4 regions of the Exiguobacterium sp. s6 genome follow, and region 1 is predicted to be linked to each of the others. Evidence: predicted binding sites of a transcription regulator. Region 1 holds the regulator's gene; each other region holds the start of a gene.
What was found. The regulator Rex, encoded in region 1, represses fermentation and respiration genes when NADH is low (regulators of the CRP and FNR family bind a similar motif). The targets are predictions, from matches to a motif close to TTGTGAAATATTTCACAA.
Positions count from the first base shown of each region.

Region 2: a site for Rex is predicted at 5,688-5,705, ahead of KNP75_RS05225 (L-lactate dehydrogenase). Genes of this name have one in related genera too.
Region 3: a site for Rex is predicted at 2,787-2,804, ahead of KNP75_RS13160 (cytochrome c oxidase subunit 2A). Genes of this name have one in related genera too.
Region 4: a site for Rex is predicted at 5,925-5,942, ahead of KNP75_RS07700 (formate/nitrite transporter family protein). Genes of this name have one in related genera too.

Region 1 covers NZ_JACSLN010000004.1:7,656-15,075, reverse strand. The annotation lists gene KNP75_RS13895 (YesK family protein) at 1-194, opposite strand, end outside; gene KNP75_RS13890 (hypothetical protein) at 301-2,940, opposite strand; gene tatC (twin-arginine translocase subunit TatC) at 3,081-3,869, opposite strand; gene KNP75_RS13880 (twin-arginine translocase TatA/TatE family subunit) at 3,873-4,091, opposite strand; gene KNP75_RS13875 (redox-sensing transcriptional repressor Rex) at 4,091-4,747, opposite strand; gene KNP75_RS13870 (ABC-F family ATP-binding cassette domain-containing protein) at 4,897-6,798, shown strand; gene KNP75_RS13865 (hypothetical protein) at 6,795-7,202, shown strand; gene KNP75_RS13860 (hypothetical protein) at 7,253-7,420, opposite strand, start outside.
Region 2 covers NZ_JACSLN010000001.1:1,015,589-1,023,008, forward strand. The annotation lists gene pstB (phosphate ABC transporter ATP-binding protein PstB) at 1-265, shown strand, start outside; gene phoU (phosphate signaling complex protein PhoU) at 281-943, shown strand; gene KNP75_RS05200 (DUF4912 domain-containing protein) at 1,063-1,830, shown strand; gene KNP75_RS05205 (1,4-alpha-glucan branching protein domain-containing protein) at 1,845-4,046, shown strand; gene rpmG (50S ribosomal protein L33) at 4,131-4,295, shown strand; gene KNP75_RS05215 (5-formyltetrahydrofolate cyclo-ligase) at 4,351-4,905, shown strand; gene KNP75_RS05220 (DUF92 domain-containing protein) at 4,884-5,654, shown strand; gene KNP75_RS05225 (L-lactate dehydrogenase) at 5,824-6,780, shown strand; gene KNP75_RS05230 (rhomboid family intramembrane serine protease) at 6,932-7,420, shown strand, end outside.
Region 3 covers NZ_JACSLN010000003.1:78,799-86,218, reverse strand. The annotation lists gene KNP75_RS13175 (MFS transporter) at 1-252, shown strand, start outside; gene KNP75_RS13170 (aldehyde dehydrogenase) at 352-1,737, shown strand; gene KNP75_RS13165 (Crp/Fnr family transcriptional regulator) at 1,910-2,620, shown strand; gene KNP75_RS13160 (cytochrome c oxidase subunit 2A) at 2,866-2,985, shown strand; gene KNP75_RS13155 (cytochrome c oxidase subunit II) at 3,008-3,478, shown strand; gene KNP75_RS13150 (b(o/a)3-type cytochrome-c oxidase subunit 1) at 3,479-5,164, shown strand; gene KNP75_RS13145 (kinase) at 5,220-5,825, shown strand; gene KNP75_RS13140 (GntR family transcriptional regulator) at 5,950-6,342, shown strand; gene KNP75_RS13135 (ABC transporter ATP-binding protein) at 6,320-7,000, shown strand; gene KNP75_RS13130 (hypothetical protein) at 6,997-7,420, shown strand, end outside.
Region 4 covers NZ_JACSLN010000001.1:1,485,447-1,492,866, forward strand. The annotation lists gene KNP75_RS07675 (DoxX family protein) at 1-241, opposite strand, end outside; gene KNP75_RS07680 (S1C family serine protease) at 297-1,559, opposite strand; gene KNP75_RS07685 (fumarylacetoacetate hydrolase family protein) at 1,681-2,499, opposite strand; gene nrdG (anaerobic ribonucleoside-triphosphate reductase activating protein) at 2,554-3,009, opposite strand; gene KNP75_RS07695 (anaerobic ribonucleoside triphosphate reductase) at 2,987-4,831, opposite strand; gene KNP75_RS07700 (formate/nitrite transporter family protein) at 5,022-5,873, opposite strand; gene KNP75_RS07705 (50S ribosomal protein L25/general stress protein Ctc) at 6,075-6,734, opposite strand; gene mutL (DNA mismatch repair endonuclease MutL) at 6,898-7,420, opposite strand, start outside.

The DNA of each region.
Region 1 (7,420 bases):
CAGCCCAGCGCGTCCCAACCGCGGACGAAGACGAGTCCGATGATACACGATATGTATCCCACGAGGAGCAACGTCAACGAGAAGACGAGTCTCCGCTTGAATCGCGATTTCAAAAAGTTCAGCACGGCAATCAACAAAATTGTCGTCAACACGCCGATGATGATGAGTTCATCCCCGTAGTACTCCCAAGCCATCGTTTCTCCCCCTGACCTATGTTTGATTGGTTTCATCGTATCACGGCTTTCCCTCGTTCCCTATCTCTAAAAAAAGCCATCCGCATCATCGCGAATGGCTTTTTTGTTAACGAACGTAAATCGTCTTCGTCACGCTTCGGCCTTTTGGCGTCACGAGACGGAGTGTCAATTTCGTTCCTTTCTTTTGTGGGGTGAAACTGAGCGTTGTCGACGTGGCCGTCACCGTCTTCTTCGCGAGGACCGTCGACCCCCGCGTGAGCGTCAATGTGCCATACGCGACGTTCGATGTCGCCTTCAGTGTCTTCGATGCGCTCGATGGAATCGTCGGCGCGAGCGTCGGTGTCGGTCCAGTCGTCACCTTCACCGTCTGCGCATGTCGGAACGTCCCGCTTTGGCTCGTCAACGAGAGCGTCGCATTGACCGGTTGCCTCGTGAAGCGGAGCGTCACACGTCCGGTGCTGCTCGCCTTTGCAGTAGCCAATACTTTCGAACCGTTCTTCAACGTGACCGTGCTATTCGGGATCACGTACCCGACCCAGAGTGACTTCTCATCATTAATCGAGAGCGTCGACAGCGACGTTTTCGGCAACTGAATCGAGACGTCACGCGATTTCGAGCCGACCGATGCTTTGACGCGAACGCGATCCCCCGGTTTGGCGGGGACGGTGTAACGTGTCGTCGATAGGCGTTTGGCCGAGACGAGTTTGTCATTTACATAGAAGCGCACTGTCGCCGTGCTCGTCTTTTTGATTGAGAGTGTCGCTTGTGTCTTCGTCATCAACGTGTCCGTCACACTGAGCGTCGGAGTGAACGCACGGACCGTCTTTGTGAGTTCATACGTCGCATCGCCGCTCGAACGTGTGACGAGAATGACATCCCCTTCTTTTAATGGCGTCTCGAACGTGTACGGCATGACGCGTGTTGTCGCCACATGTGTACCGTTTCGATAGATGCGATAGGCCTGATCGGTACTCGATGTGATGTTGATGGATTTGTCATACATTAACGGTGTCCGAGTCCACGAAAAGACAGGCGGTTCCACTCTTGTCTCCACGGTTGTGAGCCGGAACGCCGAAGCGGGTGCCTCTTTTAATTTGAAGTAGACTTTTGTTCCGATGTCTACAGGCATCGTATTAAACTCTTTAATCGAAATGAGTCCGTCTTCATCTGCCTGCTCATTCGAAATTTCGTAGTATTTCCCACTGCGAATCAACACATCCACTGCGGCGTTCGGCGTCGTTTTCAATGTGACACCTGAAGTGACCGTTTTCGTCAGAACCGAGATACCATTTGATGAAGTATCGTCACTTTCTTTGACCGTCTGAAGTTCAATCGGATCGGCGTAAACACCTGACCCACTACCGATTTTCACAGTCACACGCGATCCAGGTGTGAACCACCGCGCCGGTTGCCACGTATAGCGCCCGGACTCATCCGATTGGATCGTCGCAGATTGATAGTTCAACAATGAATCCGATGAGTTCGATTGATACAAGTTTTTCGTCACACTGACAAACACCGGCGTGTTCGGTGTCGTCTTCCCGCTAATCGGACCTAAGACACCGGTTGGCGGGTCGAGTGTGAGTGGCACATAGTTCGATGCCCATAAGTCTAACCGGCGCTCAAAATCGTTCCACTTAAAAATCATGTCATACGACTCATTCGTCTGTAACGTCAGTTTCCCTTGCTCCCAAACGAACGGGTCGTCTTGATAGGCTAAACGTGCCGTCAGCTCAGTCGCTGGAATCGGTAAGGCCGTACCATCAACGAGCGTGGCCGTTCCGTTGACGTCATATGGACGACCTACCTCATAGCGATTCGTCGTTTTCGGCACATTGACATTCAATTGCCATGGCGCTTTCCATAAAGACTCCGGCGTGTACACTTCCGTCTTCTTCATACCAAACACGTACCACGGACCGTGTTGTCGAATGTCAGCGTCATCAATCGGTGCCTCTTTCCACTCATTCGTGCTGACGTTATAACTGACATAGAATGTCGTATACATTTCTCGCGTCATGAAGTAGTAGGTGCCGTCTTTCCACGTAAGATTACTTACGTTTGGCGCATCTTTCTCAATCCATCGTTTCGTCGCCAAATCGAAAATAAACATGTGCTCCGAGTCATCACTTTTGATCACGAACCATTGATTCGCTTCTTTCATGTGACGGGCCCACCGCACCTGTCCTGAATAGGAACTGATTGTCTCAAGCACTTCTCCTGTCACCGTCCGCTTCGTCACTTGACCGTCGGCGAATGCGAGGACGTTCCCGTCATCGAGCAGACTGTATACCGGATCGCTGCCTTTCGTGAGCGATCCGAGAATATCACCTGACATCGATGTGATAATATACTTTTCGTCATCAGCCCATAACATCATTCCTGTTGTTACATTCGTTGACACGAGTCGATTCTCACTTCCTGCTTCGATTGGGAATGTCGTCGCTTCATTCGTACGTATATCCCACATCACCCACTCCGGCCATCCTTTTAACATAAATCGGCCGTCTCCGATGGCATACATATTATAAGCAGCAGACACGCGAATCGGTAACGTATATTCCTCACCGGTCTCAATGTGAACAAGCGTCTCCGGATCTCCCGAACGCCACACATACCCACTATCTCCTACGACTTCTCCTGCCGGAATGATTTCCGGTTTGGCATAGTCTTCTGCTCGAACTTCGACTCCCGGTGCCACCATCATGACGAGCACCACGAGCATGCTCCATAACCACTTCTTCATCAGTCTCCTCATTTCTGTTTATGAATGTATAACTTTCAAAAATAATCCATTTTTTGATTTAACCCTCCTAATTTTAAGTTGTTTTTTCAAAATTGAATAGCCCTAAAATCAAAAAAACACCACGTCGCATGACATGGTGTTTACTTCTCATTCATTTGTTTCATCAAATCCATCTGTTCTTTCACCATCGCCTCTTTCTCACGTCGGAGCACGCCCCGGTACGTGATGCGTGAGATCGACAAGCTAATCTCATACAAGAAGAAGAGCGGCAGTGACACCATGAGGTGCGACGTCAAATCCGGCGGCGTAATGAAGGCCGCGACGACGAACAAGGCGAAGTAGGCGTACTTCCGAATCGATGACAGGAAGTACGGCGTCACGACACCGATGCGCGTCAAGAACATCGTCACGACCGGTAACTGGAATAACAGTCCGAATGGGATGGTCAGTTGCAGCAAGAACGTGAAGTAGTTCGACGCCCCGATGATTTGCGTCAGACCAAGGTCTTGCCCGAGGTCCGTCGAGATATCGAGGACGAGCGGGAACAACCAATAGTAGGCAAACGCCAAACCGACGAGGAACAAGATAAAGATGATCGGAATATAGGCGAGCGTCGCTTTCCGCTCGTTCGGATGCAGACCAGGTGCGACAAACGCCCACAGTTGATACAGTAGAAACGGACCAGCCGCGACGAGACCGATGACGAGCGCCAAGTTCAAGTAAATCATGAGCGGGTCCGCGACCCCAAAGGCGTTCAATTCAAGGCCTCGTTCGACGAGGTCGGCCTGGAGATAGGCGAGCACATATTTGACACTCGGCAAAGCAATCAAAAAGAAGGCAAAGACGACAAATGCCGACAGCATCAGTCGTCTCCGCAGCTCTGTCAAGTGGTCGGACAGTGCCCGTTCTTGATCAGGTTGATGGCTCATCGCTTACTGCTCTTTCTTCTCAATTTCTTTCTTGTCTTTCTCGTCATGCTCGTTCATCATGCCACTCGTGGCATTTTTGAACTCACGGAGCGTCTGTCCGGCGGCACGGCCGAACTCAGGCAATTTCTTCGGCCCGAAGATGATGAGCGCGATAATCGCGATGACAAACAGACTTGCTCCGCCTGGAATACCGACGACGAGTGACGATAATAGTAATTCCATTATTGATGGACCCCCTCAGCAGATGGATAGTGTTGCATAAAGTAAATGAGCGACTGGAGTTCGATCGACAAGTCGATATGATGGACGCGGACCGTATCCGGCACAGTAAGCCTGGCCGGTGTAAAGTTCAAGATGCCTTTGATGCCGAAGCGGACCAAGTCATCCGCGACAGGCTGTGCATAGGCAGACGGCACCGTCAAAATCGCGACGTCAATCTTGTTTTGCTTCATAATCTGTTCCATCTCATCGACGTGATGAATCGGGACACCGGACATCGTCGTGCCGACTTTTGTCTCGTCTGCGTCGAACCCGACGACGATATGTGTGTTATTGTTTTTAAGGAAGTTATAGTTGACGAAAGCTGTCCCGAGATGACCAACCCCGACCAAGGCGACGTTCGTAATCTCGTCCTGATTCAGTGTCTTACGGAAAAAGTCTAACAGATACTGTACGTTATAGCCATATCCCTTTTTACCGAGCGCACCGAAGTACGAGAAATCGCGACGGATCGTGGCCGAATCGACCTTGACCGCCTCACTCAGTTCAGCAGAAGAGACACGCTGTTTTCCTGATGAATGCAGGCTTTGGATAAACCGATAGTATAGTGGCAACCGTTTGGCTGTCGCTTGCGGAATCTTTGGTTCGTTTTGACTCAACGGAAAGAGCCTCCTTTTTACGACGCGTTTCAAACGAATCTAATTTCATACACCTTGATTGTAAACGAATTCACATAACCACTCAACGAATATACCTGAAAAGACTAAAAAATACAGTATACTAAATAGAGAGAAAGGGGTTTTTTCACTTGATCCTACTGCAAGTCAATAACTTATCGAAATCATTCGGCGTCGAGCCGATTTTAGAGAACGTCAAACTCGAAATCCAAGAAGGCGAACGCGTCGCCCTCGTCGGCCGGAACGGCGCCGGCAAGTCGACACTGCTCAAAGTCATCGCCGGGGAATACAACTATGACTCAGGCGATATCATGAAGCCAAAAGATGTGACGATCGGCTATCTGGCCCAAGATTCAGGACTTGAATCGAACGAGACGATTTGGAACGAGATGCTCACCGTCTTCACCGATTTAATTGAACAGGAAAAAACGCTGCGCCGCATGGAACAAGACATGGGATCTGAGCGCATCTTGAACGACCCGGCCGCCTATGAGCGCCTGTTGTCGTCTTACGATGAAGAACAGCATACGTTCAAAGACCGCGGCGGCTATCAATACGAGGCGACGATCCGCTCCGTCCTTCACGGGATGCGCTTCTATCCGGACGACTTCGAGCGCCGCATCGATACGCTCTCCGGTGGACAACGGACCCGCCTCGCCCTGGCGAAGATGCTGCTTCAAAGTCCAGACCTGCTCATCTTGGATGAGCCGACGAACCATTTGGACATCGAGACGCTCGGCTGGCTCGAGAAGTATTTGAGCGGTTATAAAGGCGCCGTCTTGATCGTCTCCCACGACCGCTACTTCCTCGACCGCGTCGTCTCGGTCGTCTATGAGCTTTCTCGCCACCGGAGCCGTCGTTTCGTCGGCAACTATACGAAGTATCTCGAGCAGAAGGCCGCGATCTATGAGCAAGAGAAGAAGCAGTTCGAATCCCAACAAGAAGAGATCGCCAAGATGCAGGACTTCATCCAGCGCAACATCGCCCGGGCGACGACGACGAAACGGGCCCAGAGCGTCCGCAAACGTCTCGAGAAAGTCGATCGGATGGAAGCGCCGGACGGTGACGAGCGCAGTGCCGTCCTCTCGTTCTCAATCAAACGCCAAAGCGGGAACGACGTGTTGAGCGGCAGCGACCTCGCCATCGGCTATGAGGAGCCGATCGCCCAGCATCTCCGCTTTCAGCTGCAACGCGGCGAATCGGTCGCCCTCGTCGGTCCGAACGGAGTCGGCAAATCGACGCTCTTGAAAGTGTTGACGAAACAACAGCCGACGCTCACCGGTGACATCCGCTACGGCACCGGCGTCGAGATCGGCTACTACGACCAGGAACAACAGAACTTGTCGGATGCCAACCGCGTCATCGACGAGATTTGGAACGACTGGCCGCTCATGCGCGAACAAGAAGTCCGCAGCCTGCTTGGTCAGTTCCTGTTCAGTGGTGACGACGTGATGAAGCGCGTCCATGAACTGTCGGGTGGAGAGCGGGCCCGCTTGACGCTCGCGAAACTGAAGCTCGAGCAGCCGAACTTGCTCATCTTGGATGAGCCGACGAACCACTTGGACCTCGACTCGAAGATGATTCTCGAGAACGCCCTCGTCGACTACCCGGGCACGATCTTGTTCGTCTCCCACGACCGTTACTTCATCGACCGGCTCGCGACGCGCGTCTTGGAGATCACGCCGAACGGCATCGACGAATACCTCGGTGATTACTCGTACTACGTCGAGAAGAAAGAAGAACTCGAAGAACTGGCCCGACTCGCTCGTGAAGAGACGAAACAAGTCATCGTCAAGAAACAGCGCGCCGACAAGGAACAGCAACGCGAGGAGCGCCGGATGAAACAACGGATCGAGGAGATCGAGCTCACGATTGAGCAACACGAGGCCCGGCTCGAGGAAATCGAGCAGCTGTTGTGTGAACCGGACGTCTTCAACGACTTCGCTCGGGCACAGGAACTGTCGACCGAGTCCGATGCGACGAAAGAATCGATCACGGCGCTGTATGCAGAATGGGAGGAGCTCCATTCATGATGCGATTCCGTGCGATGCGAATCGAGTGGATGCACGCCTTCCTGACTGGTCTCGCCTACATCGTGCCGACCGGGACGGAGTACGTATCCGAACTGATTCGTGGGGAACCGACCGTCGTCCCGTCGTTCCTGTTTTATTTCCTGCCGGTCGTCATCGGCTTCATCATCCAGACGTGGAGCGGGATTGTCATCAGCTTGTTGAGCGGTCTGCTCATGAGCACGCTCTTTATCCGCCTCGTCGTCTGGCCGGTCGATGTGACCGTGCACAGCTTTTACACGCCCGGCTCGGTATGGGGCCACTTCTATCAGTCGACGCTCCTCATGTGGGTGCTCGCCTTGATCGTCTATGTCGTGAGCCGAGTGAATATGTGGTATAAACAAAAGAAACATCATCCAGAAGTATAAAAACAGGGAAGCCGCACTCCATTGTGGAGGTCAGCTTCCCTGTTTTACGTTTAGAAATAACGCAACGGTTGGAAACCGCGCGTGTGGAAGTCGAGCTTGATGCCGTCTTCCGTGATAAAAAACACGTACTCGTTCGTATCGACGTCACGGACGAACACTTTGTAGAATGTGAGCGCCTCTTCGTCGTTCGTCACATATTTTGCCTCATGCGTCGAGAT
Region 2 (7,420 bases), on a different contig from region 1:
CGAACCGGACGTCATCCTCATGGATGAACCGACGTCAGCGCTCGACCCGATTTCGACGCTTAAAGTCGAAGAGCTCGTCCAAGAGTTGAAAGAGCAGTACTCGATCATCATCGTCACACACAACATGCAACAAGCGGCTCGTGTATCGGATAAGACGGCGTTCTTCTTAAACGGAGAAGTTGTCGAGTTCGATGCGACCGACAAAATCTTCTCGAATCCAACTGATAAACGGACTGAAGATTATATTTCTGGCCGGTTCGGTTAAGAAGGGGAGACAATCATGGCACAAAATCGCACATTCTTTGATATGAAGTTAAACGAATTAGAAGATAAAGTCGTTCGCTTGGCGAACTTGACGATGCGCCAGACGGCGACCGCCATCGAGGTGCTCGAGAAACGTGACCTCGAGCTCGCCCAGACGGTCATCGACAACGATAATGAGCTTGACGACCTCGAGCTCGAAATCAACGACGAAGCCATTCTATTGATCGCGAAACAGCAACCGGTCGCAACCGACCTCCGCCGCTTGATCGTGACGATGAAATCGGCGACGGACCTTGAGCGGATTGCGGACTATGCGACGAACATCGCCAAAGCCGTCGGCCGTATCGAGCACGTCCCGTACGTCCTCGACATCAAACCGCTCAAACAGATGGCCGAGCAGTTGATCGACATGCTCGAGCTCGCGACGCGCGCTTACCGGAAGGGCGAGGTCAGCCGGGTGCGTGAATTGAATGAGATGGATAAAGTCATCGATGATTTGAACTTACAGACAATCAAACAATACATGGGATTCGTTCCGAATATGACGGTTGGAACGAACGACGTGTATGAGTTTTCGAACATCGCCCGTTATTTAGAACGGATGGGTGATCACGTGACCAATTTCGGAGAACATCTCATTTTCCTTGAAAAAGGGAAACATTATGATTTAAATCAGTGACAAGAGTGGTAAAGAACAACAGACCAGTTGTTCTTTACTTTTTTTTTGTGCAGGAATTCACGGATAAGGAGCGAATAGTAGAACACATGGATTTTTTTTAGGAAGGGAGCCACACATATATGGAAGAGAAAATCGTTTCCTTGAAACAACAAGGACTGACGTTAAAACAGATTGCAGAACAATTAGATATGCCAATCGGGAAAGTCCAATACGCTTGGCGTAAATGGCGTTCCCAACACGGGGAGCCGGCGAAGCCGGTAGCCGCACCAAAACGAAAGACTGAAGGGAAGAAAGCAATGACATCTAAATCGAAGCAAGTACCCGCCTCGTCTGTGAAGCAGGTCGCTTCGACGCTGCAACACGAGGAGCCTGCCCAATCACCGCTTCTTGACAAAGGTCCAGAAGGGTTCTGGAAGCTCCCGGACCGCTACGATCAAGATTTGATGCATGCGGTCGTCCAATCACCGAACGCCGTCTACGTCTTCTGGGAAGTGTCGGACAGCGTCAAAGAGACGCTCTCGATGCAATTTATGCGTCCATGGGAAGACTTGCCGAAAGCGTTCCGCATCCTTGACATCACATTGCTTGATTACGCGAGCGGGCATGCGAACCGGGCGTATACGTTCGAATTGCCGGAGATGACGAACAGTTGGTTCGTCCGTCCGCTCGACCCGAATACGACATACGTCTTTGAGTTCGGGATTCGGACGATGGAAGGGGAATTCCTTCCGCTGCTCGCCACATCGCCGATTGACACGCCACGAGCTGAGCCGGCCGGGCACGGTCGTTTCGCTGAACCAGTGCGCCGTTGGCAGTACGGGGAAGTCGAGGCTCCTGAATTACTCGATACGTTACCAAAATATTCCGCATACCGATTCGTGCGCTGAGGAGGATTTTTTAGATGAAACCAGGTTATTTTTCACTCGTCCTTCATGCCCACCTTCCGTACGTGCGACATGAAGAGAAACATCGATTAGAAGAGAGATGGGTGTATGAAGCCATCTCCGAGACCTATATCCCGATTTTATGGCAAGTCGACCGTCTACAAAAACCGCTCCATTGGACGGTCAGCATCTCACCACCAGTCGTCGAGATGCTCGCTGACCCGCTCGTTCAGGACCGCTACGTGGAACACTTGGATGAGATGCTCGAATTGATTGAGATCGAGCTCGCCGAAGGACGGAGCGAACAGGAAGTTGAGACGCTCCATTTTTATCGCGGGCGCTACAACGATTTGAAAACAACGTTCCTGCATTGGGAGAAAAACTTGAACCATGCGTTCCGTACATATCGTGAGCAAGGGTTCATCGATATGGTCACGTGTACGGCGACGCACGGCTTCAACCCGCACTTGTTCACTGAGCAGGCGGCTCGCGCTGAAATCCGGACGGGACTGAACTGTTTCGAACGTCATTACGGGTTCCGTCCGACCGGCATTTGGTTACCGGAATGCGCCTACACGCCAGGTGTCGACCGTATCCTTTATGAAGAAGGGATTCGCTATACGTTCGTCGATGAGCACGCCTTGCTCGAAGCTGATCCGACGCCGGAGAAAGGCATTGGCGCTCCGGTCTACTCGCCACATGGCGTCGCCTTGTTCCCGCGTGACCAAATCATCTCCGGAAAAATCTGGAGCTCGATGATCGGGTATCCGGGCCATCCGGACTATCGCGAGTTTTATCGTGACCTCGCCTACGATCGCGACTGGGAGTATATTGAAAAGTTCATGCATCCGGAAGGAATTCGCTTCGATACGGGCTTGAAGATGCACCGCATCACGGGCGACTCGGATGAGAAAGACTATTATGTCCGCGCCTGGGCCGAACATCAAATCGACAACCACGCCCTCGATTTCGCACAGACGCTCGAAGGGCATCTCGAGGCCCACGGTGGACAGATGTTCCCGCCGTTCCTCGTGACGGCACCGTTCGATGCTGAGCTGTTCGGACACTGGTGGTTTGAAGGACCCGAGTTCCTCGGGAAAGTCGCCGAACGGCTCGAAGAGTTTGGCATCGAGACAATCACGCCAGCCTTGTTCCTCGAGCGTCACTTCCAAGACCTCGAGACGGTCCACGTATCGATGAACACGTGGGGACGTAAAGGGTACGGCGACGTCTGGATCAACGAACGCAACGAATGGATGCTACGTCACTTACACATGATGGAGACGCAACTCGTCAAAGACGTGGCCGACTATCGTCACAAGTCGCCACTCGTCGACCGGACACTGATCCAACTCATTCGCCATTACGTACTCGCTGTGTCGAGTGACTGGGCGTTTATCCTCGACGGGCAGACCACGGCCCAATATGCGGCAGAACGGTTCCGCGAGCATACGCGATTGTTCGCCGAACTCGAGACGGCACTTTATCAAGACAAGCTATCGGACGAGTTGCTCGCTGAACATTATCGCGCGTATCCGTTCCTTGACGATGTGGACATCGACATCGACACGTTCTTGTCGCCACACGACTATTATGTGACTACGGAGCGTGGCCAAGAGGACGAGGCGATCCTCGTCTTGACGCCTGAATATACAGGCAACGTCGTCGGGGACCTCGGTCGTCGCGTCATCGACGAGGTCGAGGCACGAGCAGCGGACGGGGAGACAGTGTACGTCTTGACACCGTTCAAAGAAGGGTTGCCGGAATATGAACGCCACAACCGTGTTCACGTGTACCGCGTTCGCCTGACGAGCCCGTTCTTGGAGCATGTGATGAACCAAGTTGCGGCTCAAAACGTGGCCTACGTCAAACTTGCACATGAGCTTGTCTCGAAAGTCACCTTCAAAGCGATCCATCAATTCGATTGGATGACGATTACAGCGGCACGTTCACTTGCGAAAGCACTACAAGTTCCGTTATACTCAACTATGTTGTCATTTGAAACGACTCGCAATCCGCATGGACACGGCGGACTGTTCGACGCAATCCATCGAATCGAGAGCAGCATCCTCGCTGAAGCCGATACGGTCTTTATTTGCGAACAACTGTCGACCGAGGAAGTCGGAATGCGCTATCCGATTGGCGATAACGTAAAAACCTGCCTGCCGCTCGATGCTTCGCCATACGGGCAGAAACGTTTGAAAAAGAACACGAAATAACCTTGCTTTTTCAAATAAAACTTGGTAGGATAATTGAGTATGCTTAGACTGTAAAGCAAAAGCACTTGATACAACATCAGTAAGATGGGAGTGAAAGAAATGCGCGTTAAAATCACACTAGCTTGCACAGAAACAGGCGATCGCACGTACATCACGAAGAAAAACAAACGTAACAACCCAGAGCGCCTCGAATTGCGCAAATACAACCCACGTCTCCGTCGTCACACGCTTTACCGCGAAGTGAAATAATGAGACTGGCCGTCACTCATGTGGCGGCCTTTTTTTTGAACAAGGGGGAATTGAAGTGATTGAAAAGAAACTACTCCGGCAAAATGTACATCGTCAAATCCGTGAACTCGACGACCGACCGGACCGGGACCGCGTCATCATACATACATTGACCGAACTGAAGGCGTGGCGAGAGGCGGATACGGTGGCCGTCACGCTCGCCCTCGATTTAGAGATTGATACGTTGCCACTCATTCGCTTAGCTTGGCAGGCAGGAAAATCGGTGTTCGTGCCGAAAGTTACAAAACAGGGACTTACGTTCCATGAAATTCATTCATTCGAAGACCTTGAGCCGGGCGTCATGGGTATTTTAGAGCCGACGACGGTCGCGACGACGCGGACGATTGACGTCTGTATCGTGCCGGGACGTGTCTTTGACCGATCCGGGTATCGGATCGGCTGGGGTGGGGGGTATTACGACCGTTTTTTAGCGACGTATGAAGGTGTCACCATCTCGTTGGCCTATGACGTCCAACTGCTCGATGAAATCCCGGTCGAGCCACACGACATTCCTGTCGAATTTATCGTGACGGAAAGGGAAACGATTCTATGCTCGCCATCTTTCTCGTAACTTGTCTGGTAGCCTTCGCCGGCTATCGTCTGCGCTCACTGACCCGTTCTGGGGCTGTCTTGACGGTCGTGACGGGTACAGTCATTGGGTACGGATTTGGTTGGTTCGGGCTCTATTTGCTCGGTGTCTTCTTTTCGACGTCATCGCTCGCCTCGAAATACCGTTCCCGCGACAAAGAGCCTGTCGATGAAATCGTTGAAAAATCGGGACCTCGTGACTTCGTTCAAGTGCTCGCCAACGGTGGTATCGGGATGGCGACGGCGCTCGGTATGTTGCTTACACCGAACGATGCCTGGTTATTCGCGTACATCGCTTCGATTGCGGCGGCGACGAGCGACACTTGGGGCTCTGAGTTCGGGGTGCTCGCCAAACAAAAACCGCGCTCCATTTTGACGTTCCGCGAAGTGGAACCGGGAACGAGTGGCGGGGTGTCTCCGTTCGGGACGTTCATGTCGGTCGCGGGGGCAACGGTCATTATCGTCGCTTCGTTGCCATTTATCGATATCAGCTTACGGTTCGCCGGCTTGTTGATTGCTCTCGGGTTGACCGGAAGCGTTGTCGACACTCTCCTTGGGGCGACGGTTCAACGCAAGTTTCGTTGTCGTGTATGCGGTAAGCTGACCGAGAAGAAAGTCCATCATCACGAGCCGACGACTTACGTTTCAGGCTGGCGCTTTCTCGGCAATGACGCCGTCAACTTTTTGGCGATCGCCTCGGCGGCGGCGATTAGTTTCCTCTTGCTGCGATGAGGGTAGTACAGTCAGTGAAGATGTTTCAAATGAATGTGAATATTGTCACAATATTGCCAAACTGAAAACGGTTTCCCTTGTAGTGAGTGTTTGTGAATGATGTTACAATCTTTATGTAACAGACAAAACAAAAACATGAAACAGATTGTTCGAAGGGTGGAGAATCAATATGGAAACATTAAATCATGCTAAAGTAACACGCGTCGCGCTCGTCGGGGCCGGAGCGGTCGGTGCCAGCTTTGCTTACCAATTGACGACAGCTAGTCTCTGTGAGGAACTTGTGATCATCGATATCAACAAATCGAAAGCTGAAGGGGAAGCAATGGACTTGAATCACGGTGTCTCGTTCGCCTCTTCACCGATGCGCGTCTGGGCAGGAGACTACACAGACTGTGGTGCAGCAGATATCGTCGTCATCACTGCCGGCGCACCGCAAAAACCAGGTGAAACACGTCTCGACCTCGTCGAAAAGAACGCCAAAATCATGAAGTCGATGATTGGGGACATCATGGCATCTGGTTTTGATGGCATCATCATCATCGCCTCAAACCCGGTCGACATCATGACCCACTTGGCTTGGAAATATTCAGGATTACCGAAGCATCGGGTGTTCGGTTCAGGAACGGTACTCGATACGTCACGTCTTCGCTACATGCTCGGTGATTACTTCAACGTCGATCCACGTAACTGCCACGCTTACATTATGGGCGAGCATGGCGACACAGAGTTCGCGGCATGGAGCAACGCCCGTATTTACGGAAAATCGGTCGAACAGTTGCTTGAAGAGAATGACGAGTACACATGGGAAGACCTCGAAGATATCTACGTCAACGTTCGTGACGCAGCCTACCATATCATCGAACGTAAAGGGGCGACGTACTACGCCATCGGTCTTGGTCTCCTTCGTCTTGTCAAAGCCGTGCTTCGCAACGAGAACACGTTATTGACGGTCGGCGCGCACTTGGACGGTGAGTACGGTTTGAACGACATCCACATCGGGGTACCAGCGATCATCAACCGTCAAGGTGTCCGTCAAGTCGTGGAAATCGAGTTATCAGAAGAAGAAAAACAAAAGATGCATCATTCGGCAGAAGTGCTCTTGAAAACGATGCAACCTGTCTTATAAAACCGAGCAATCCTTCGCTCATCACCGTAGCCGGCTAACGCCGCTACGGTTTTTTTGTCATCCGCTCTTCTCGACACGTTGCATAGAGGCTCTCTTTTGTCGCCAGCTATAATTTCCTTTAAAATAAAAGTATAGAAGGAGGTGACCATCGATGTCAGAGCCAGCTTGTTTTTGGGAAGACGTATATCGTGCGGTCGAATCGGGAGGGCGCATCGAGGGCATCTTAGAGCCGTCGCGGGCACTTTTATTGTTCGACACGAAAGCGGGGGACGTCTATCACCTCTACATACGGACGGACAAAGCCTGGGCGAACCATGTCGGCATGGACGTCGAGGCGGTCATGAACTCGTTTCGATTGGCCCGCATCGGTCGTGAGAAGTTACACGTCCACATTTACGGCGATCCGCTTGTCGATGAGGAGCGCCTATCGTCCCTCACGTTCCCGATTGCGGCGAAAGTGAAGCTCGGCATGAGACCGTGTGGGCAAACAGAAGAGTCGTACCGACCACGGGCCGTCGCGCTCGATCAACAACGGAAGAACGAACTAAAGCAACGGTTCTCCTTCGGGAAACCACAATTCGTCTATGGACTCATGTTCGTGACGTTTCTTGTCATGTGGTTCGCCGAATCGATCGGGTCG
Region 3 (7,420 bases), on a different contig from region 1:
GGTTTCGCGATCTTATTCCCAGCCATCAACACGATGTTGATCAAAGCCACCAACCATGCCAACCGTGGCAAATCCTACGGATATTTTTATGCCTTCTTCTCGCTCGGGACGGTAACGGGATCGGCTTTTTTAGGCTGGCTTTCCATCACGTTGACGCAAAAATTCACGGTGACCGGAGGCATCTTGCTCGCCGCCGGGTTGGTTCTCGTCATGATGCAACAAGCGAAAAAGCGGAACGTGCCCGTGAGATAAGGCAGACCGAGAGTGTGCGGAGCGAAGGTTCAAAATGGTCGATGGCCAAGAGAAAATGATAAGATGAAGCTAGCGCTATCATCTAAGGGAGGCAGATTTATGCTCGCACCAATCGAACAGTTGACCATCGAAGAGCTCATCCGTAAACAACGTCGCTTCTATCGGACACAAGCGACCAAATCGCTCGCATTCCGTCTCAGTATGCTGACGTTTTTAAAAGAATCGATCAAACATCATGAGGCCGAAATTCTCCAAGCGTTGGAGCAGGATTTGAACAAATCGGAACTCGACGCGTTCACGACGGAGATTGGTTTCGTCTACGATGAGATTACACGGACGACTCGTGAGTTGAAACGTTGGATGCGCCCGAAGCGAGTCCGCGGTGCTTCGATTCATCTCGGGACGAAAAGTGAGGTCATGTATGAACCTTATGGCACGGTACTGATTATCGCTCCATGGAACTACCCGTTTCAATTGGCGATGGCACCGCTCATCGGAGCGATTGCCGCAGGGAACACGGCCGTCGTGAAGCCTTCGGAATTGACACCGAACGTCGCCCAAATAATCACAAAAGTGCTCGAACGGGCGTTCACTGACCGCTACGTCGTCAGCGTCGAAGGAGATAAAGACGTGGCGACGGAACTGCTCGCAAAGAAGTGGGACCATATCTTCTTCACTGGGTCGACACCGGTCGGAAAAATTGTCATGGAGGCGGCGGCAAAACATTTGACGCCGGTCACGCTTGAGCTCGGCGGGAAATCGCCGGCCATCGTCCATGACGATGCCAATATCGAGATTGCGGCGAAACGGATCGCTTGGGGCAAATGGATGAACGCCGGGCAAACGTGCGTCGCTCCAGACTATGTCCTCGTCCATGAATCGAAACGAGAGGTATTCCTCGAAGCCATTAAACGTGAAGCGTTCACGATGTTCGGGAATGGCGTCGGGACGAAGCGGTTCACACGAATCGTCAATGAGACACATTTCGACCGCTTGATCGGATATTTGACGGAAGGCGACGTATTTTTCGGAGGTCAGACCGACCGAGATCAATTGAAGATCGCTCCGACTGTATTGACGGACATCGAAGAAGACGCAAACGTTATGAAGGATGAGATTTTTGGGCCGATTCTACCGGTACTCACGTATCGTCAACTCGACGAAGTGATTGATTTCGTCGCAGCGCGCCCACACCCGCTCGCGCTCTATTTGTTCACTGAGACGAAAGAGGTGGAGCAGAAGGTGATGAAGCATCTCACGTTTGGCGGAGGTTGTGTCAATGATGTCCTTATGCATTTGACGAACCCGAACCTGCCGTTCGGTGGCGTCGGTGAGAGCGGAATGGGCTCGTATCATGGTCGCTACAGCTTTGAGACGTTCAGCCATGCCAAATCGATTTTACGCAATACGACGAAATTTGATTTACCGGTTCGTTATCCGAACTTCAAAGGAGCCGAGAAGTTGATTCGACTCGTCTACCGATGATTGGATTAGACTGCAGAGAGCCTGCAGTCTTTTTTTGTGAACGAAAAAATAAGAAGATTGTTTGAAATGTCACATACTTTTATGAAAATGCCCATTGCCCTCCTGTATAATAAAACCATATATCACGCACGAGGCCAGATTAGGCATGAGACCAGTGGAGGGAGCAGACAACATGACTATGAAATGTGGGACGACCCAACCGAACAGCTTCGTCTTCTCAGAAGAGACGAAACAGCTCTTATTCGAGATGATGACGTTTCAAGAATATTCAAAAGCGAGTATCGTTTGTTGGGAAGGAGAAAAATGCAGTAAGTTCTTTTATTTGAAGAGCGGTACCGTCAAATTCACGAAACTGACGAAAAAAGGGAGTTCGCTTATCATGTTCATATACGGCGCTGACGACTTCTTTGGAGAGTTCGACATCGACGATGTATTCCCGAGCTCCTACAGTATCGAGACGACCGAGGACAGTGTCATCGGCTGGATTTCAAAACAAGAAATGGACGAGCTCGTGCGTCAAGACGCGCAGCTGGCTACGGAGGTGTTGCGTTGGACTTCGATGATGCGCAAACAGTCCGAGATGAAGTTGCGTGACTTGTTGCTGTATGGGAAGCCAGGGGCGCTCGCCTCGACGTTGCTTCGCATGGCGGCAATGCACGGCGTAGAGGAGACAGAGGGGGTCACAGTTCCGAGACATCCGTCTGACGGCGAACTCGGACAATTGATCGGTGCACCTCGCGAAACGGTCAATCGAATGATGAACCAGTGGCGGAAAGAAGGCGTGTTAACGACGACTCCGACATCGATGGTGTTGCATGACATCGATTTCCTAAAAGAGCTATGTTACTGCGAAGGCTGTCCCGCCGGTATTTGTCGGCTTTGACTTGCCGTTCATAAGCGTTGAAAAACGTGCGGCGTCACAACATGAGAACATGAACAGGTGATTGGACCGACTGATGTCGGAGCAATCGCCTTTTTTGTATGCCTTTTTTTAAAATGTGAACTTTATGTGTGGAAACTACGCAAATTTGATGTGATTGTCACTTTTGAAGTGACAAATGTCACATATTAATCAGTGCCCCTTTTCATACAATGAAAGTGGAAATCAAAGGGAAAGGGGTCCTTCACGTGGAGAAAAACGATGGACAAGAACCGAACTTAAAAGGCACGTTCACATCGGTCATGATTGTCGCTGGCGTCATCATTGCCATGTGGTCGTCGGTCTTTTACTTATTTGTGACACGATAACGAGCAAGAGGAGGGAAGCACGATGCATATTCATAAACTTGAGAAGTATTGGTTAGTATTCGGCATTATTCTATTAGGCGTCTTTTTGACAGTGCTCGGTATCTCTGCGTTTGCGGCAGGGAATCAGCCGGCTTCGGACGCCGATTTGATCGACCCGGCAAAAGTGCATCAAACTGCACCGTTCGACAAACCAGGGCTTCATAAAATCGGTGACAACGAGTATGAGCTCGTCATGGTCGCCCAAGCGTTCACATTCACACCGGGCAATGTGGAAATCCCAAAAGGGGCGAAAGTCACGTTTCTCGTCACGTCACCGGACGTCGTCCACGGGTTCCAATTGACAGGGACACCGGTCAATATGATGGTCGTGCCAGGCCACATCAACTCGCTCACGTATACGTTCGAAGAAGCAGGCGAATTCTTGATTCTATGTAACGAATACTGTGGAACCGGACATCACATGATGTCGACAAAAATTAAGGTGGTGGACTAAATGAATGACGTAGCCTCAAAATTAAAACAGTGGGAAATGGAACGCGGCGTACCGGTACCAAGTATCGGTGTTAAAGAAGCGCGCCTCGCCTATGCCCATGTCGTCATTTCGGTCCTCGCCGTCCTGATCGGCGGTTTGGCAGGACTCATGCAGACGCTCATCCGAACGGGCGTCATCCCGGAAGTGTTCGGTTATTATCAACTCTTGACCGCGCACGGCATCATGCTCGGTCTCGTCTTCACGACAATGTTCATCATCGGTCTTCTTTACGCGCTCCTCGCTAAGTCGTTCGGACGTTTTGAGTCGTTCCCGACCCGGGTCGCGTGGCTCGGATTTTGGATGATCATCGCCGGTGCCGTGCTCGTCACGATCATGGTGCTCGCCAATAAAGCGACCGTGTTGTATACGTTTTACGCGCCGCTCATGGCCGACCCGATCTTCTATATCGGCCTCGTCTTGTTCGTCGTCGGCACATGGTTGTCTGCGTTCGCCATGTTCCGGATGTATGCGGACTACAAACGGGAGAACCCAGGTATTCACCCGCCGCTTCCGGCGTATATGAGTGTCATGACGATGCTATTGTGGGTCATCGCAACGCTCGGTGTTGCCGGAACGATTCTGTTCCAGCTGCTACCGCTTTCGCTCGGATGGAAAGATACGGTCGGGATTGAGTTATCACGGACGTTGTTCTGGTACTTCGGTCACCCCCTCGTCTATTTCTGGCTCATGCCAGCCTATATCGTCTGGTATACGGTCGTGCCGAAAGTCATCGGGGGGAAAATCTTCTCGGATGCGCTCGCCCGGATGGCGTTCCTGTTGTTCCTCTTGTTCTCGTTCCCGGTCGGTTTCCACCACCAGTTGACAGAGCCGGGGATTGAGCCGTTCTGGAAGTTCGTTCAAGTCATCTTGACGTTCCTCGTCGTCATCCCGTCGTTTATGACGGCGTTCTCGCTGTTTGCGACGTTCGAGCTGCGTGGTCGCGCACTCGGTGCCCGCGGGTTATTCGGTTGGGTCAAGAAAATGCCATATGGGGATGTCCGTTTCCTCGCGCCGTTCGTCGGCATGTTGTTCTTCATTCCAGCCGGAGCCGGCGGGATCATCAACGCATCGCACCAATTGAACGCGATGGTCCACAACACACTTTGGGTCACAGGTCACTTCCATATCACAGTCGGGACGGCCGTCGCCTTGACGTTCTTCGGAACGGCATATTGGCTCGTACCGGTATTGCGCGGTCGTACACTCACGAAAAAGATGAACCGACTCGGATTGATTCAAACGGGAACGTGGGCGTTTGGGATGTCAATCATGTCTTACGCAATGCACATCTCAGGACTCCAAGGTAACCCGCGTCGGACCGGACCGGCAACGTACTTCTCGGATGCGCTTACGCGCGAATGGATTCCATACCACATCGCCATGGCGATTGGCGGGACGATCCTCTTGATCTCGGTCCTCATCTTCGTTTACTCAATGTTCAACTTGTCGTTCCTCGCGCCGAAAGGGGAGGAAGAATTCCCGCTTGCTGAGACGGAAGAGGCAGCGATGGAGACGCCTCGTTTCTTTGAAAACTGGAAACTATGGATCACCGTCACGTTCGTCTTGATCGCGTTCGCTTATACGGTCCCGATTTGGCACTTGATTGAGAGTGCGCCACCGGGAGCGAAAGGCTGGGTGCTCTGGTAAACTGAAGTCAGCCCTTTAGCGGGGCTGACTTTTTTTGTGGGAAGGAGATGAGGGGATGGACACTTTACGGGAAACCATTCGTCGAGAACACGCCAAGCATCCGCAAGGCCGGCCGTTCATCGTCGCCATCGACGGATTGAGCGGAGCTGGGAAGACGACGCTTGTTGATCAACTGCGCGGGACCTCACCGAAGGAAATGATGCTACATATCGATGATTTTATCGTCGAGCGGCATCGGCGTTACGGGACGGGACAATCGGAAGCGATGGAATATTATGCGCTCCAATGGGACGTCGACTTACTTGTCCAGACGTTGTTCGAACCGTTGCGGCAAGGGGAGACAACGCTGACGTTACCGTACTATGCGCGCGACCGGGACGAAATCGTCATGCGAACGATCGAGATTGCTCCGAACGCACTTGTCTTGATCGAAGGGATTTTTTTATTGCGGGACGAGTGGCGCCCTTATTTTGACTACGTCGTCTATCTCGACTGTCCGCGGGAGGTCCGGTATGAACGGGTCTTGAATCGTGATACGTATATCGGCGATTTGTCGGAGCGGATTGCCAAGTACGAGCGCCGGTACTGGCCCGGAGAAGTGCATTATTTGAAGATGGTCAACCCGAAAGCCAAGGCCAATCACATCGTTCAATCCAGTTGACGCATCCACTTATAGGAGGATGCGTTTTTGTTTTGGAAAAAACTGTTGACTCCGTTAGTGTACTATGGTGATAATACAGTCAGGTAGTGTATTAGTCGCATCATACACTTAGAGAGGTGACCACATGATCATACAATTCAACACGAGAGCCCCGGTCTACATCCAAGTCGTCGACTACTTCAAAAAGAAAATGGCACTTGGCGAACTGCAGGCGGGCGAAGAGATGCCGTCGCGGCGCGAGCTCGCGAGCGAACTGAAAATTAACCCGAACACCGTCCAAAAGGCGTTCAAAGAAATGGAGGAACAACAATTGATTACGACCGAACGGAATCGCCCAAGTCGCGTGACGACGGATGAACACGTATTGAAACGGATCCGTACCGAACTCGTCGATGAGGCGGTCGCCGTCTTCGTCGAATCGATTCAAGAACTCGACGTCACGATGGATGAGCTCGTCGATAAAATCAAACGGCAATACGGGGAGGGGAATCTCGATGATCGAAGTATTGGGAGTTAAAAAACGTTACCGGAGAAAACAAGTTATCGAAGACGTGTCGTTCACGGCCCAAAAAGGAGAAATCACGTGCCTAATCGGCTTGAATGGGACCGGGAAGTCGACCATTCTCAAAGGGATCATGGGGCTGACGCCATTCGACCGGGGCACGGTGCTCGTCGACGGCAAACCGCTCGACTTGAATCGTGTCGCGTTCGTACCGGATCATTCGACGTTCCCCATCCATTTCACGATTGAACAGTGCGAGGCGTTCATGCGCGACTTTTATCCAAAGTTCGACCCGAAATTGTTTGCCCGTCTTGTCGATGAGTTCAAGCTGTTCCCAGAGGACAAGTTGAATGAACTCTCAAAAGGGACGCTCGCGAAAGTGAATTTGGCGCTCGGCATCGCCCAAGACCCGGACTATTTATTGCTCGATGAACCGTTCTCGGGCATCGACGTATTCTCGAAAGAACAAATCGTCGAGTTGTTCTCGAGTGACATCATGGAAGACCGCGGCGTCTTGATCACGACGCATGAGATTGAAGACATCGAATATTTGGTCGATAAGGCCGTCATGTTGAACAACGGTCGAATCGTCCGTGAGTTCGACGTTGAAGACGTCCGCTTCATTCACGGAAAGTCGATCGTCGATGTCATGAGAGAGGAGTTTGGGGCATGAACTTATTGAAACTAATCGGATGGGAAGTCGAACGGATGACGAAACCGTATCTCATCTTGATCACACTGCTCGTCGTCGTTCAGTTCGGTTGGCTCGGATTCTTTTTATGGAGCGAGACGAATATGTATGAAGAAATCCGTCGCACCGGGACACCGGATTATATCTTGACGTTCGCCAATTATCTCGGAGGCATGGCGTTTATTTTGTCGATCGGGGTAGCGGTGACGGCGACGATATTTTTCAGTTTTTGGATTTGGTATCGGGATTTCCAAGGTCGCGGCACGTTCATGATGCGCCTGCTGCTCATGCCGCAACAGCGGATGCTCGTCTTCGGTGCGAAGCTAACGACGATGATGTTGATGATCCTTGGATTGTTCTCCGTCCAGTGGATTGCGCTCAAACTCCAGTACATAGCGTTTT
Region 4 (7,420 bases), on a different contig from region 1:
CCATGTTGATATTGGCCGGGAACACCGCGATTAAGAAAGCGGGTAATGTCCCTTTCACGAAGCGCGTCCCTTTGTTCATGAGCAACAACACACCATAGACGACCTCGATGACCCCGCTTGCCTGGACCATGAATCGTTTGAACGGCCATGATTTCGGAATAATCGACATGAACGCCCGTTCCTGAATGAAGTGCATGATGCCGGCCCCTAGAAATAAAATCCCGTATAGTTTACGAATCAACTGAACCCCTCCTTTTTTCTAAGCATAACAAAAAAGATGGGCTGCGTGCCCATCTTTACAGTGCGTCTCCATTTGCGTTTTGAATCTCGACATCGACCGTTTCGGTCTTACCGTCACGAACGTATTCGATTGTGACGGTCCCGTCCGTGTCTCGAATCAGTTCACTCCGCAGGTCGATGAACGATGAGACAGCCTGGTCGTTGATTTTCACGATGACATCGCGTGCCTCAAGTCCTGCCCGTGCAGCCGAACTGTTCGCTTGCACTTCAACGATGATCGTGCCCGACGTCACCGACTCCGGCAAATTGATTTGCTCGGTCAAGTACCCCGGTGGGAACTCCGACACGTCCCGAAGCGAGACGCCGAGCGATGGATGATTCACTTCGCCCGTCTGTTCGATTTGATTGATGAGCGGCAAAGCGATATCGACCGGGATGGAGAAGCCGACCCCTTCGACCGAGTCGGTCGCGATTTTCATCGAGTTGATCCCAATCAATTGTCCTGATTCGTTGATTAACGCGCCACCGGAGTTACCCGGGTTGATGGCCGCGTCCGTCTGAATGACTTCGGCGTTGAAGTCGGCTTGTCCGTTCTCATCCGTATCGACCGGGACGAGACGTGACGTCGACGAGACGACGCCGCGTGTGACCGAGTTCTCAAACTGGCCGAGCGGGTTCCCGATGGCGACGACGGTTTGCCCCGGTTTCAACTCGCTCGACTTCCCAATCGAGATGACGGACGAGACTTTGTCCGCATCGACTTCGAGCACGGCCAAGTCATACGTGGCGTCGCTACCCATCAATTTGGCGTCTGCTGTCGATCCGTCATTGAATGTCACGGTCAAACGGTCAGCACCGTTGACGACGTGATGGTTCGTGACGATGTAAGCCGAGTCGCCGTCTTTTTTATAGATGACACCCGAGCCGACCCCGGCTTCGACAGCCTCACTTGAAAAACCGTTTGACGCGAAATTGTTCACCGTCACGACAGCAGGCTGTGCGGTCGCGACCGCATCGGTGACCGAGCTGTCCGTTGTCGTAGACGTCGTCTGGACCGGCGACCCTTCCGACGTCACGTTCGTATCAGACACATTTGTCGGCACTTGATCGATGAACGGAAAAGCGATGGCGCCAGTCAAGACGGCACCAATCACGCCACCGACAAACCCAGGGAACATCCGGCCGACGAACGATGGTCGGGCCGGTTGCTCTGCGCGCGACGGTTCTTGTCGTTGTTCTGACGAGCCGAGCTCGGTATCGAGCCAATCCTCGCGGTGATTTTGTTCATTTGATTCTGTTGGACGATCATTGCGTTCCATGTGTAATCATCTCCTATATGATGTTTCCTCTTTGTTCTACCCTTAGTATAAGAGGCATAGTCATCGTTTTGCGGAAATGAAGCATCGATTACAAGATTCTTCACAATTTGCGTCAATTGGGTCAGACGATGACGTTACGGAGCGTCCCGAGTCCCGTGATACTCACTTCGACCGTGTCTCCTGATTGGAGATAGACGGGCGGCTTCATGCCGTGGCCGACCCCGGCCGGTGTGCCGGTCGCGATGATGTCTCCTGCTTCAAGTGTCATGCCCTTTGACAAAGTCCGAATTAACTCTTCGATCGGGCGAATCATATCCGCCGTCGACCCATCTTGACGTGTCTCGCCATTGACAACCGTTTGAATCGTCAGTGGGAACGAGAGCTCATCCGGTGTGACGATATACGGCCCCATCGGACAGAACGTATCGAACGATTTGCCGCGGAAAAACTGGACGTGTTGTTTTTGCACATCCCTGGCCGTGATGTCGTTCAGAATCGTGTAACCAAAAATATGGGCATCGACGTCGTCAATATCCCGCCCTGATTTCCCGATGATGACGGCGAGTTCGCCTTCATAGTCGAGCTGGTCGGTCAATTCGGGGTGACGTTCGACGACAGCCTCTGGGCCGACGACCGAGGTCGGCGCTTTCGTGAAGATGACGAGCTTACCGGCCCCCGCCGTATCCATCTCTTTCACATGCTCTTCGTAATTTTTCCCGATACAGATGACATTTTTGAGCGGACGATACGGTGCGACGAACGTGACGTCTTGAAGCGCCAGCCTTGGCGCGACATCTAGATCGACATCCGGTTCAAACTCACGCGCGATGACTTCTAACAACGAAGTCGTATGTAATTGGTCACTGACGTCATAGACGAACTCTCCTGCCACGACACCGACCCTTTGCTCTCCTTCAACTTGAAAACTACACCATTTCATCAAAATTCCCCCTTTTTTGCTAGTATACAAAAAATCGGGACGCGACGGCCCCGATTACGCTTTGTTTAAGAAAATAATCCGCTGGTTGCTCGATCCCCGAAACCGGAGCGACCGGTCCATGAGCGGCTGTTCGAAACGCCCATCGACGAGCACATCGGCACGGTCGAGCACGCTTGTGACGAATTCGTCGTGCATGGCTTGCAACTGTTCGAGCGTATAGCCCGTATACACCCAAACGTTTTTCTGAAGGGCCTTACATCCGTCGACGAGCCGTGCCAATTCTTCCGGTTGCAGAAATGGTTCCCCGCCTGAAATCGTCACCCCGTCCCAGCCTGATTGTTCGATTTGAGCGAGTAAGTCCGCGACCGAGACGTCTTGTCCTCCACGTGGATTCCAAGATTCTGGATTATGACACCCAGGGCAACGGTGCGGGCAGCCCGCCGTAAAGATGACCGTGCGAATGCCTGGACCGTCGACGACCGATTCTTCAAGTACGGATAGGACGCGCATGATGCTTCACCCTCGCTCGTTCTTCTTCTCGTTTTGCCGAATTCCACCGGTCCATCGTCCCGACCAAGTAGCCGGTAATGCGACGGATCCGTTCAATTCGTTCATGTTCGCCACATGTCGGGCACGCTTCGTCGATGATCCCTTCAAGGCCGCAGTTGCCACAACGGTCGACCGGATGGTTGATCGACCCGTAGCCAACGTTCTCGGTCCGCATGAGCCGGACGATCGCTTCGACCGCTTCCGCATTATGGGCGAGCGATCCGTCGACTTCGACATACGTGATATGACCCGCATCACAAAGCGCGTGGTAAGGCGCTTCGAGACGGACTTTGTCGCGAATCGAGACCGATTGATACACGGGCACATGAAACGAGTTCGTATAAAAGGCGCGGTCGGTCACACCTTCGATCATCCCAAACGATTGCTGATCTCTCGTCACAAATTTACCCGACAATCCTTCGGCCGGGGTCGCCAAGAGAGAAAAGTTCAAATCGTATCGTTCCGATGCCTGCTTCATTCGATCACGTAAATGAGTGACGATATCGAGCCCAAGCCGTTCCGCCTCTCGTGACTCGGCATGCGTGCCACCTGTGAGAACACGAAGCGCTTCGGCGAGACCGATAAATCCGACCGAGAGCGTCCCTTGCTTCAGTACCTCGCGAAGATCGTCTTCTGGACCGAGTCTCTCTCCACCCCGCCAGACGTGTTGGGCATAGAGGAACCGAAATTCGTCGGCGTGCCGCTTCGCTTGATAGTCGAATCGTTCGAGCAATTGATCGATGGCGACGTCGACGTAAGCGTCGAGCGTCTCATAAAAAGTATGGATATCCGAAGAGACGAGTGCCATTTTGACCAAGTTCAACGTCGAAAATGATAAGTTGCCTCGTCCAATCGACGTCTCGGCACCATGCCGATTCCCCATCACCCGTGTCCGACAACCCATGTAGGCGACTTCCGAGCCGTGCGTCCCGTCGTAGTATTGAAGGTTGAACGGAGCATCGACGAACGAGAAGTTCGGGAATAATCGCTTGCCCGTCACACGACACGCGAGACGGAACAAGTCGACGTTTGGATCGTCCTCATGGAAGTTGACCCCTTCTTTCACTTTGAAGATTTGAATCGGGAAAATCGGCGTCTCCCCGTTACCGAGCCCTCGCTCGGTCGCGCGCAGCAACTCTCGAATGAATACTCGTCCCCACCGGCTCGTGTCGGTGCCGTAATTGATGGAAACGAACGGTACTTGTCCGCCACCACGTGAGTGCATCGAGTTGGCGTTGTGGATGAACGCCTCACACGCTTGATACGTCGCCGCGATTGTTTCAGACTCGGCAGTTTCAAAGAGTTGCTCGGTCGTCCATTCGACTGGTAACTTTTTGAGCCGCTCGAGCTGACGTTCATACGTCTTTTCGACATACGGTGCGAGGTCGACATCAAACATCGGGAAAGCTTGACCGCCATGCTGCATGTTTTGGTTCGCTTGAAGAATAATCGAAGCGAGCGCCATCGCCGAGCGGATATCCTGGGGCGGTCGAATCGTCCCGTGCCCGGTATGAAATCCGTTCGTGAGTAGCTCACCGAGTGGGATTTGACAACACGTCGTCGATCCTGTCACATAGTAGTCGGCGTCATGGATATACAAAAAATTATCCTCGACGGCTTGACGTGACCGTTCTGATAATAGATATGTCGTCGACAATTGTTTTGATACTTCTGAGGATAATCGTGCCAATTTTCCAAGTGGTGATTTCCCGTCGACGTTGGCGTTCTCTTGTACGAGGTCCTGATCTGGGAGAACACAGACATCTTCATAAAGCTGGAGCATATTCACTCCGCATCACCTCACTATATATTGATTACAAGCGAGTTAATTACTCGCTTAAGTTCCATATATAGATTATGTCATGTTTTGCTATTGAGATGTGAAGTCGAAATTGTGATCAATGCTTGTGATAAAAACGCAAAAACAGTCGAGCCACTGACGTGGACTCGACTGCTCGTTGTCGTGAGCTACCTTATACTTCTTTGGCAGGTTTCACAATTTTCAATTCGACTTCTTCCGTTGCTTCCGATTCTTGGGCTTCACGCAAGCCTTTCGCGTTTAACCACGTATAGATCGCACCCATGAACAACGCGCCACCGATGATATTCCCGAACGTGGCTGGGATCAAGTTGTGGATCGCGCCGGCAAAGCTGATCGCCTCAGGATGCGGGACGACGAGCGTGAGGGCGAACAAGACGAAGTTGGCGATGACGTGATCAAATCCTGAGGCGAAGAAAACGGCGACGAGGAAGATCATCGAGAAGATTTGGGCGAACTCGTTTTTCATTTGCTTCGGCAAGAAGATGGCAAGACAGACCATCCAGTTGCAGAAGATCGCGCGGAAGAAAATTTCGACCGTCGTGTGGTGCATCTTGCTCTCGACGACCGAGAACAGCCAGTTGTTCATCCCAAGTTCTTGGATGACACCGGTCGGGGCGAGCAGCAAGGCGAACAAAACGCCACCGAGCGCATTCCCGACAAAGCAGAGCAACCAGACGAGCATCGTGTCGCTGAGCGTCGTGTACCCCCGCATCGTCGAGGTTGTGAAGTACATCGTATTCCCGGTGAACAGTTCGGCTCCGCCATAGATGATCATGACGAGGGCGATCCCGAATGAGAATCCTCCGATGAGCGTTGTGAACGGAGAATCGATCAAATACATTCCGTTGACGACTTTCAGTGTGAAAATTGAAGCGAATCCGATAAAGATCCCCGCGAGCATTGCTCGTAAAAAGTACTCCATTGGCCGATAATGAATCATTTGCGAAGATGCCTGTGCTTTCTTCCGCAACGATTCGAGTGCATGGATTTCCATTGATGCCATGTCACAAACCCTTCTTTCTGTTTGAATGAAACCATTATAATAAGAACGAACATGTGAAATCATTAACAATATAAGCCCGAAACGAATAAATTGCAATCGCCCCTTCCACATGTTGACACATTTTTCACATCGTAATCGTTTACATTTGTCGGATTTGTGACTAGAAAAAAACGACCCTTCGCAAAGGGCCGTTCGAAATGATTATTCTTTGTTTTCAGAAGCCTCTTCCGACTCTTCCGTTGAAGTTTCTGACGCCTCTTCAGTCGCTTCAACTTCGCCTTCTGTCGCTGTATCAGCTTCAAGGTCTTCGACCGCCACCGGTTCATTCACCGATGCGATTTGAAGATCACCCTCAGATACGATTTCGTAATCTTTGTTCTCTGGAATATCAGCGACAGTGAGCGAGTCACCGATGCCGAGTTCAGAAACATCAAGCTCGATACGCTCCGGAATGTTGGCTGGTGTTGCCGAGACCGTTACTTTATAGAGCGTCTGTGCCAAGTAGCCGCCTTCTTTGACGCCTTTCGCGTCGCCGACGAGTGTGACGTCCGCTTCGACTTCTGTCGCTTCGTCCATCTTCACTGCCATAAATTCGACGTGCTTGTATTCGTTCGTGAATGGGTCGACTTCTGTCCCGTGAACGAGTGTGTTCACTTTCTTACCATCGATATTGAGTTCGATCAAAGCGTTGTCGCCGTGTTCACGAAGAATCTTACGAAGTGCCATCTCTTCGAATGCGACCGGTGTGCTTTCAACTTTGTAGCCGTAAACGACACCTAACACTTTTCCTTCTTTACGCAAGTTAGCGCGGACCGAACGTGGTCGTAATTCTCGTTTCGTTACTTTAAGCGTGTCTGCCATAATCTTTTCCCCCTACTGGTTTATCGATCATGTCTACATCTTGAGGGTGAGGCAGTGAAAAAGCCACCTCTCAACCTCGATGCGTTGAGTGACATGTGTATATTGTTCCCATAGCCACCTATCCATAAACGTAACAGGAGGTTAAAAAAAGATTACAGGCGTGTCACATAACGCGTTTAAATAGCTTCTCGAGCTCGTACGTGCTCCACTTCACTAAAATCGGACGTCCGTGCGGACACGTGTACGGAGACGTCGTCTGATTCAAATCGTGAAGCAATTGCCGCATCATCTCGTGGTTCAACGGATGGTTCGCTTTAATCGACCGTTTGCACGCCATCAAAATCGACGCATCTTCCCGATATTTAGCGATGTCAATGGAGCGATCCCGAATCGCCATCTCTATCAAATCACGGACCGTTCCTTCTAAATCATGTTGCGGGTACCACGTCGGAATCTCTCTAACGAGGAACGTATTGCCGCCGAACGGCTCCAATTCGAGACCTGCTTCTTTTAAAAGCGAAGTGACTTCTTCAATCGCGAGCGCCTCTTCTTGCGTGAACTCGAGCGTGAGCGGAAGCAGCAACAACTGGTATTCCTTGTCAGGATTCCCGAGTTGCTCGTAAAACAACTCATATTTGATTCGTTCCTGGGCCGCGTGTTGGTCGATGACGTACATCCCGTCCTCG